DNA from 2 places in the Pelotomaculum sp. FP genome. Region 1 is predicted to be linked to the other one. Evidence: a T-box and tRNA genes for the amino acid it is inferred to sense, from the RefSeq annotation. Region 1 holds a T-box; the other holds one or more tRNA genes.

Region 1 (4,029 bases):
CGGCTATGATTATCCAGATGGCCATTTCCCGCTCGCGGGAATACATGGCGGATGAGGACGGAGCCCGCTTTGCCGGTAATTCCGGAGGCCTTTCCAACGCCCTTTTGAAGCTGGAAAGCGCGGCTCACAGGACCCCGATGCAGGTCAACCCGGCAGCATCGCACATGTTTATCGTCAACCCACTTTCCGGCGCATCCATGGCCAGGCTCTTCAGCACCCACCCGCCCATTGAAGACAGAGTCAAGCGGCTGAGCGAGTTGAGAGTCTAACGAATTCATTCGCACACAACCCCATAGAAATGCAGTATACATTACACCCTACGCCTTACAGGTTTGTAGGGCAAATTTATCCGCACTTTCAGATCTTGAAATTTGTATGAATTTATAAGCCCCTTTTATATTAAGCCAAAATTTCTGGATTTCTTAAAATAATTTGCATGGCATAGGGGCCGTTCTTTCTGTCTATACTGAACCAGGAAGATTTAAAAAGCCGGCTGACCTGTTTTCCCGCGGCAACTGGTGTAGTAACAGGCAGGGAGTGATCATAGTGGCGCAGACCATATCCATCGGAGCCACGCAGCACATGGAGCTGTTCAAGGCCAAACTCGGCAGTCAGCTGAAGCGGTGTGAAGGACAAGGTCTGAAGGTGGACCTGGAAGAGTCTCCGGCTGGTAAATTCACCTTTCTCTCCTGCCGCATTGCTGGAGAGGCTCAGCGCGGGTCAAACGACGAGCATATCCAAACCCTTCTTAGGCAGCAACTGGCTGAAATAATTTCCGACGTCATTCTCAATCACTGGGAGGATGCCCTTTTAAAAGACATTATCCGGGAAAACTATTATTACTTTGGTGACGAAGAAAAGAAGCTTATTTTTGACTATTCGTTGCGCCACATCAACCGTGAGGGCAGGGAAGCCCAGAACACGCTCTATTGGCTGAGCCGGAAGAACCGTATTAATCAAAAAATCATAGATTTCTTAAACTATAATAACCGCATTATCGTCGACGGATTCATCCGTTTCAGACTGAAGGAATACCTGGCCGAGCTGCGGGACGCCACCGAAAAAGCGGTTGACGAATTTTTAATGGAGAGGGAGTACCGTGAATTTATTCAGCTATTGCAGTATTTTGTAGAAGTTCAGGAACCGCGCATGGAAATGGTCCATTTGTGCATCTCTGAATCCGGCAGCTTCAAGCTTTTTGACGATAAAATGCAGCCGGTCCGGAGTGATTACATGGATGGTTTTTTTCTGGATATGCTGGAAAATGAACTAAACTACGAAGACCTCCTGATCAGCGCTCTGATCACCATCGCTCCCAGGAAAATAAACATCCACCGGGCCAGTAAAGAAAACCATAACGCGACGCTGGAAACGATTAAAAGTGTTTTTACCGGCCGGGTGAGCGAGTGTCCTGGTTGCGTTCTGTGTACAGAGCCCTGAATAAATGTCTGAAGCATTTCTTTCACAAGCCATTGGTCTTTAATTGAACCGGTTTGCCTTTGTTGACAATGAAGGATTTAGCCAATATAATACTGTAAGAATAGTGTTAAACGAGTGATGATAAGGACGAGTAAGTTTCACACCGGCCAAAGAGAGAAGGCGCCATAAGGCTGAAAGCGCCTTTGGATGCGGGTGGACTGAAAAACCACCTTGGAACTGCCGGCCGAACTGACGAGTAGGCCGCGACGGAGGCAACCGTTATCTGCGTGAGCGAGGAATTTGTATTTTCCTAACCAGGGTGGAACCGCGGAAATCCCGTCCCTGACTTTTTGTCAGGGGCGATTTTGTTTTTCATGAAAGGATGTGTTGGTTTTGGGTGAAGTCGGCAATATGAAAGTAACCCTGCCGGACGGCTCGGCCAGGGAGTACCAGGCGGGCACAACGCTTATGGATATTGCCAGGAGTATCAGCCAGCGTCTGGCCAAGGAAGCGCTGGTAGCCAGGGTGGACGGCCGGCTGGTTGACCTGGGGGCTCCATTGAACAGTGACGCCAACGTTGCATTTTTGACCTTTGAAGACGATGAGGGCAAACAGGTTTTCCGCCACAGCACGGCTCATGTCATGGCCGAGGCGGTGCAAAAGCTGTTCCCCGGCGTTAAGTTTGCTATCGGCCCGGCTATTGCCGACGGCTTTTATTACGACTTTGACACCAAGGAGCCCTTCAGTCCGGAAGATCTGGCCAAGATCGAAAAGGAAATGGAGGCCATTGTTAAGGCTGATAAGCCCTTTGAACGCTCCGAACTGACCAGGGCTGACGCGCTGGCTAAGTTTGGGGAGGCAGGCCAGGACTACAAGGTGGAACTGATTGAGGACCTGCCTGTGGATGTTGGCCTGTCCTGCTACCGCCAGGGTGATTTTACCGACCTCTGCATGGGGCCGCACGTGCCCTCGACCGGGCGCTTGAAATCCTTCAAGCTGATGAGTGTGGCAGGCGCTTACTGGCGGGGCAGCGAGAAAAACAAAATGCTCCAGCGGATTTACGGCACTTCTTTCCCCAAGAAATCCATGCTTGACGAGCACCTTTTCCGGCTCGAGGAAGCCAAGCGGCGCGACCACAGAAAAATCGGCGCGGAACTGGATCTTTTCAGCATTCATGACGAGGGTCCGGGCTTTCCGTTTTTCCATCCCAAGGGAATGATACTGCGCAACGAACTGGAGGACTTCTGGCGGCAGGAGCACAAAAAAAGGGGCTACCAGGAGATCCGCACGCCGATTATTTTGAACAGAGCCCTCTGGGAGCAGTCCGGGCACTGGGACCATTACCGCGATAATATGTATTTCACCAAGATCGACGAGGGTGATTTTGCTGTCAAGCCGATGAACTGCCCTGGCGGCATCCTGATTTACAAGAGCAAGCTGCACAGCTACCGGGAGCTTCCCATTCGCATGGGTGAACTGGGGCTGGTGCACCGGCACGAGCTTTCCGGCGCATTACACGGTTTGATGAGAGTCCGTTGCTTTACCCAGGACGATGCCCACATATTCATGCTTCCCTCCCAGGTTAAGGATGAGATCATCGGGGTCATCAACATGGAAGAAGATTTCTATAAAGTGTTCGGTTTCTCTTATCAAGTGGAGCTTTCCACCAGGCCGGAAAAAGCCATGGGCTCCGAAGAAACCTGGGAGAAGGCCACCGGTGAGCTGCGGGACGCCCTGGAGGCCAGGGGCCTCGATTATAAGGTAAACGAGGGGGACGGCGCCTTCTACGGGCCGAAGATTGATTTTCACCTTAAAGATTCCCTGGGCCGCACCTGGCAATGCGGGACGATCCAGTTGGATTTCCAGATGCCGGAGGTGTTCGACCTTACCTATGTCGGTGAGGACGGCCAGAAGCACCGGCCGGTGATGATCCACAGGACGATATTCGGCAGTATTGAAAGGTTTATCGGCATTCTCACCGAACACTTCGCCGGAGCTTTTCCGGCCTGGCTGGCCCCTGTCCAGGCCCGTGTCCTGCCCATTACCGACCGCCACCTTGAGTACGCCCGTAAGGTTGTGGACAGCCTTGAGCAAAAGGGTGTCCGGGTGGAGATGGACGCCCGCAACGAGAAAATCAACTATAAAATTCGCGAAGCCCAGGCGCAAAAAATTCCCTACATGCTGGTTGTCGGTGACAAGGAGGCCGAACAGGGCGCGGTGGCCGTCCGCCACCGCGCCCGTGGCGACCTCGGAGCCCTCCCGCTGAGCGAGTTCGAAGATAGCCTTTTGCGTGAAATTGAAGAAAAGGCTAATTCTTGAGGTTCCGGGTATTACCATAGTTACCTTGTCGATTGCAAATTATATGCAATTGGTAGTGCATCAGGTGTGACACGGGGACGGGGTTCTTGTCAACTTTTATCCCCCAAGAGGAAGTTCTCGAAAAGGCTTGACTTGCGGGCAGGTGGTTTTCCGGAGCGAACGGAGCACTTGGATGCGTTCCTTAGCGCGTGCGTTGCTTGCAGAAAAGCTAAAATAGCGCGTAGCTGCCAGGCTGCAGTCTGTTGATGCGGTCGATATGACGCCCTTCTTACTGAAATGTAGAATTGCAAA
Region 2 (4,029 bases), on a different contig from region 1:
CAGTTAGCAGTTCGCCGCTGAGGAAATCCTTGGCAACCTGTTCTACCTCACCGGAGGCTCTGGTGATAACCCGTATGCTGTTGTAAAAAAACATTTCCACCAACGGGCGGCTGATCACATTGGCGATAACGACCTCCACCCCTTCGTTCTGAAACATACCCACCAGGTCTCCCAGAGCGGTTTCGCTGGTGATAATTTTTTTGCCGGTGATCATACCGTCATCCGCTTCAATAATGACGAATTCACCATTTCTGCCAAAATAGTCATCTACCATCCCATTCAGGTAAGGCATCGCAATTTTCATCTTCTTTGACTCCCTTGTTAATTGACTTTTGCTTTACTCAGTTATCTGCCAGTCCTTTTGGGCGCAGGCCGGGCAAACAGTGCGCCTGCAGCAGACTGTTCCCACCCATTGATGACCGCAACGGCGGCACTCCAGTTTGTGTTGGGCCAATTTAAAGCTGCCTCCGGTTACTTTCAAGGCTGACCCATTAATCAGAGCAAATGCAATTTTTTTTCTGGCCGAGGCCAGGATGCGGTGAAAGGTAGGCCGCGAGACCAACATCTTTTCGGCGCATTCTTCATGCTCCAGCTCCAGTAGATCTCTAAGCCGGATAGCCTCAATTTCTTCCACAGAAATAACAACCTCATCAAGTTCTGTACTCGGTATTCCCGCAGGCTTAAAGCAGGTAACCATGGGAAACTGCTCCACTCTCCTGCATTTTGGAGGTCTAGGCATGCGATCACCTCTTTACTTAAAAGACTCTATATTATAATTCTCAATTTTCCCCCATCATACAGCGCTGAAAGGGTGCGGGTCAACAGAATACTTGCCGGGGCAGTTCCACATGAATAATTATATAAATAATATTGAACATATGTCAATAATAGAACAAAGCGCTGTAATCGCTTACAATAATTGAGAGAAATTTAAATTTTCTTTAATGGATTTTTAATAAATTGCTGGTAGGCTGTTTTAAAAGGCTGCTGGAGGGATTAGTTTGATTAATGCGCTTATTTTAATTATCCTTGTCGTAGCGTTAATCAGTATTTTGGGAACGATTATGTGAAATATTGCAATAAAAGCTCAACACCAAGCGCCCCAATCCTTTGGGAAGCTTGGTGTTAGTTTCAATGACGGTAATATAGCGGTCTGCTGTGGGGATAGCTCCTTCTTAGTAACAATCAGCTTTCAGCACATCCTCAGCAATTCCCAAATTCGCGGATCCTCCAGACCCAGCCTCCACACAGCTATACCCATTATCCCTTCTTGAAAAGCCAGGTTTAGTTTTACTGCAAAGCTCCTCACATCTTCAAACCAGACAATATGGTTTACTCCATTTGCCGTGTAGGTGTAGGTTGATTCCTGCGCCTCTTCATCATAGCGGATGGCAACTCCATGGCGGGAGGCGGTGGTTATAGCTTCTTCGAAGGACAGTTCCCTGGGAAGTTCTGTCCCGGGGGACCAATCACGCCCGTACACGGCCATTCCCAGACGAATCTTTTCCCGTGGTATCACGGACAAGGCATAGGTCAGCACTTGACGGACAAAGCCGTAAGAGGCGATGGGACCGGGAATTGCGACATGTTCATCGTAAGCCAGGAGATACAGCTGGTCGCTGTACCTGGCCAGGTCGGAGTAGCTGAACGCCCCCGAAAATGGGTGGGCCGGATCGTCTTTAAGTTCAGGAGGAACGGATATGGTAACCAAAAGCCCATACGGTTTTAATGCCGCATAAAGCTCTGCCATAAACATAGTCAAATACTGTCTGTCTTCCGGCGGCACAAATTCAAAGTCCACATTCACGCCAATAAACCTTTTACTAAGGAGCATATTTAAAATGTTTGTTATAAGAGTCTGGCGCAGGCTGGGGATGGTCAAAATCTTGTGAATGGCTCCGGCCAAATTATAGACTAAAGCCACCACAGGCAGGCCCAATTGCTGCAGCGTCGCCAGGGTATCGGGGTCGGACTGGTCACTCAGGGTCCCCTGCTCGGTTGCACCAAACCAGTAGGGGACAAAATAAGTAATATCTTTACCGTGAACCTGCAGATCCACCAGCGCCCAAGGATCCGTAACGTAATACCAATTGTTTTCAAAATAAAACTGCTGTCTTAACATAGCCGGCCTTTCCTTTGCCACAAGATGCTGCATTTTCAGCAAATCCTTTTTACCCATAATACACATTAGTGGCAAGAATTGACACAGGGCTATGTCCGGGAAATTAAAAAACCCCGCAATTGCTTGCGAGGATTGATTTCTTTGGTTGCGGGGAGGGGATTTGAACCCCTGACCTTCGGGTTATGAGCCCGACGAGCTACCAACTGCTCTACCCCGCGATATCGACAAAGCTTATTATATCATATCAGGAGCCCTTTGTCAAACGGCCAGGGCCCCAGCTTAAAAGCGATGGTGGAGGGGGCTGGATTCGAACCAGCGAAGTCGTCGACGGCAGATTTACAGTCTGCTCCCTTTAGCCACTCGGGAACCCCTCCATATTTAGATGTGGGTATCGCTTCTCAGTTGGAGCCGGCGATGGGACTCGAACCCGCAACCTGCTGATTACAAGTCAGCTGCTCTGCCAATTGAGCTACGCCGGCGCTGACACAGTAGCTATTATAAGCTATTATGGCGGTGCTGTCAACCTGAAATAAATTGGCTCCGTCTCCAAGTGGGTCCCGGACAGCAGCCATATCGGCTTAGCCAGCATAGAAAAACCTTTAACCGCCGGTTAAAGGCAACCTGTCAGTTAACTGGTTATGCTTCGCGCTTTTCAAGGTAGCGTTCGAGTTTCCGCTTCACGCGCTGCAACGCGTTGTCGATTGACTTGACGTGGCGCTTTAAGTCTTCGGCGATTTCCTGGTAGGACTTGCCTTCCAGGTAGGACATCAAGACTTTCCACTCCAGCGAACTTAAGATCTCGCCCATCTTCTCTTCGATATCGTCAAACTCTTCCCTGGAGATTATTAACTCCTCGGGATCCGTGATTTTCGAACCCGATAGTACATCTAGCAGGGTGCGGTCCGAATCCTCATCGTATATGGGCTTGTTAAGGGAGACGTAGGAGTTCAGCGGTATATGCTTTTGCCTGGTGGCAGTCTTGATGGCAGTGATAATCTGCCTGGTAATGCAGAGCTCGGCAAAAGCCCTGAATGAGGATAGCTTGTCCATCCGGAAGTCCCGGATTGCCTTATATAACCCGATCATACCTTCTTGGATGATGTCTTCGCGATCGGCCCCGATCAGAAAATATGATCGGGCTTTGGCGCGGACAAAATTTTTGTACTTATTAATCAGGTATTCCAGGGCTATTTCGTCACCCTCCCGGGCAAATTCCACAACTTCTTCGTCAACCAGCAGCTGAAATCCGTTGTAAACTTCCGTCTGGGCTTGAAAAATCACTATTCTCCCCCTCTTTTTCCCATCAACCAACGAGAAAAAAAATAAAAAACCCCACCCTCGCTAATTGACAATGCCCAGGCCTTCAGCCCGGAATGCACTTTTTCTTTTCACGGGGCTAGGCATATGTTGATTATAGTTTCGGTCAGGTTCCTAACTTATTATAACGAAGCGGTGGAAGCTCGTCAAGGTAAAATTGGACGGGCTAGCCCTTTCCCCGCCTCCATTGTTCAAATTTGGAGCGCACCTTTTCCAGCAAACGGTTTTCCAGGTAACCGTCCACCGGCTTGCTTTGCTGGTAGTGGACCTTGCTTTCCTCTTTGGTCCGCCGCACTTGCTCGCGCAGTTCACCTGGAGTCAGGCGAAACGCTCCCCTGCCAAAAATGATCACCTGTTCGGCCCAGTCCGAGGTGGCTACATATACCGTCCCCCCGTCCTCTGGAAAGGAGCCGGCCATGCGCTCGATCAGTGAGTCGGCTGTTTCCCCCTGCTGGGTGTAAATTACCTCCACCCCGTCTACAACTTCCGTTCTTTCAGCGCCGCCTTTAATTTGGTGGGCGTCAAAGACGACCACCACTTTCAACCCGGTTAGAGCCGCGTGGTCGGCAAGTATGGACACCAGCTTTGAC

The links. The T-box of region 1 lies ahead of thrS (threonine--tRNA ligase). A T-box ahead of a tRNA ligase gene usually reads a tRNA of that ligase, here a tRNA-Thr.
Region 2: it encodes a tRNA-Thr, which carries the amino acid that the T-box ahead of thrS (threonine--tRNA ligase) is inferred to sense. The anticodon was not compared.

The regions. Positions count from the first base shown of each region.
Region 1 covers NZ_QFGB01000042.1:24,520-28,548, reverse strand. Annotated here, with positions in the region: gene htpX (zinc metalloprotease HtpX) at 1-269, shown strand, start outside; gene ytxC (putative sporulation protein YtxC) at 433-1,440, shown strand; T-box leader at 1,549-1,766, shown strand; gene thrS (threonine--tRNA ligase) at 1,831-3,738, shown strand.
Region 2 covers NZ_QFGB01000058.1:19,992-24,020, reverse strand. Annotated here, with positions in the region: gene Psfp_RS17460 (NifB/NifX family molybdenum-iron cluster-binding protein) at 1-304, opposite strand, end outside; gene Psfp_RS17455 (DUF134 domain-containing protein) at 338-739, opposite strand; gene Psfp_RS17450 (glycosyl hydrolase family 18 protein) at 1,193-2,179, opposite strand; tRNA gene Psfp_RS17445 (tRNA-Met) at 2,265-2,340, opposite strand; tRNA gene Psfp_RS17440 (tRNA-Tyr) at 2,412-2,496, opposite strand; tRNA gene Psfp_RS17435 (tRNA-Thr) at 2,526-2,601, opposite strand; gene sigH (RNA polymerase sporulation sigma factor SigH) at 2,759-3,403, opposite strand; gene Psfp_RS17425 (NYN domain-containing protein) at 3,606-4,029, opposite strand, start outside.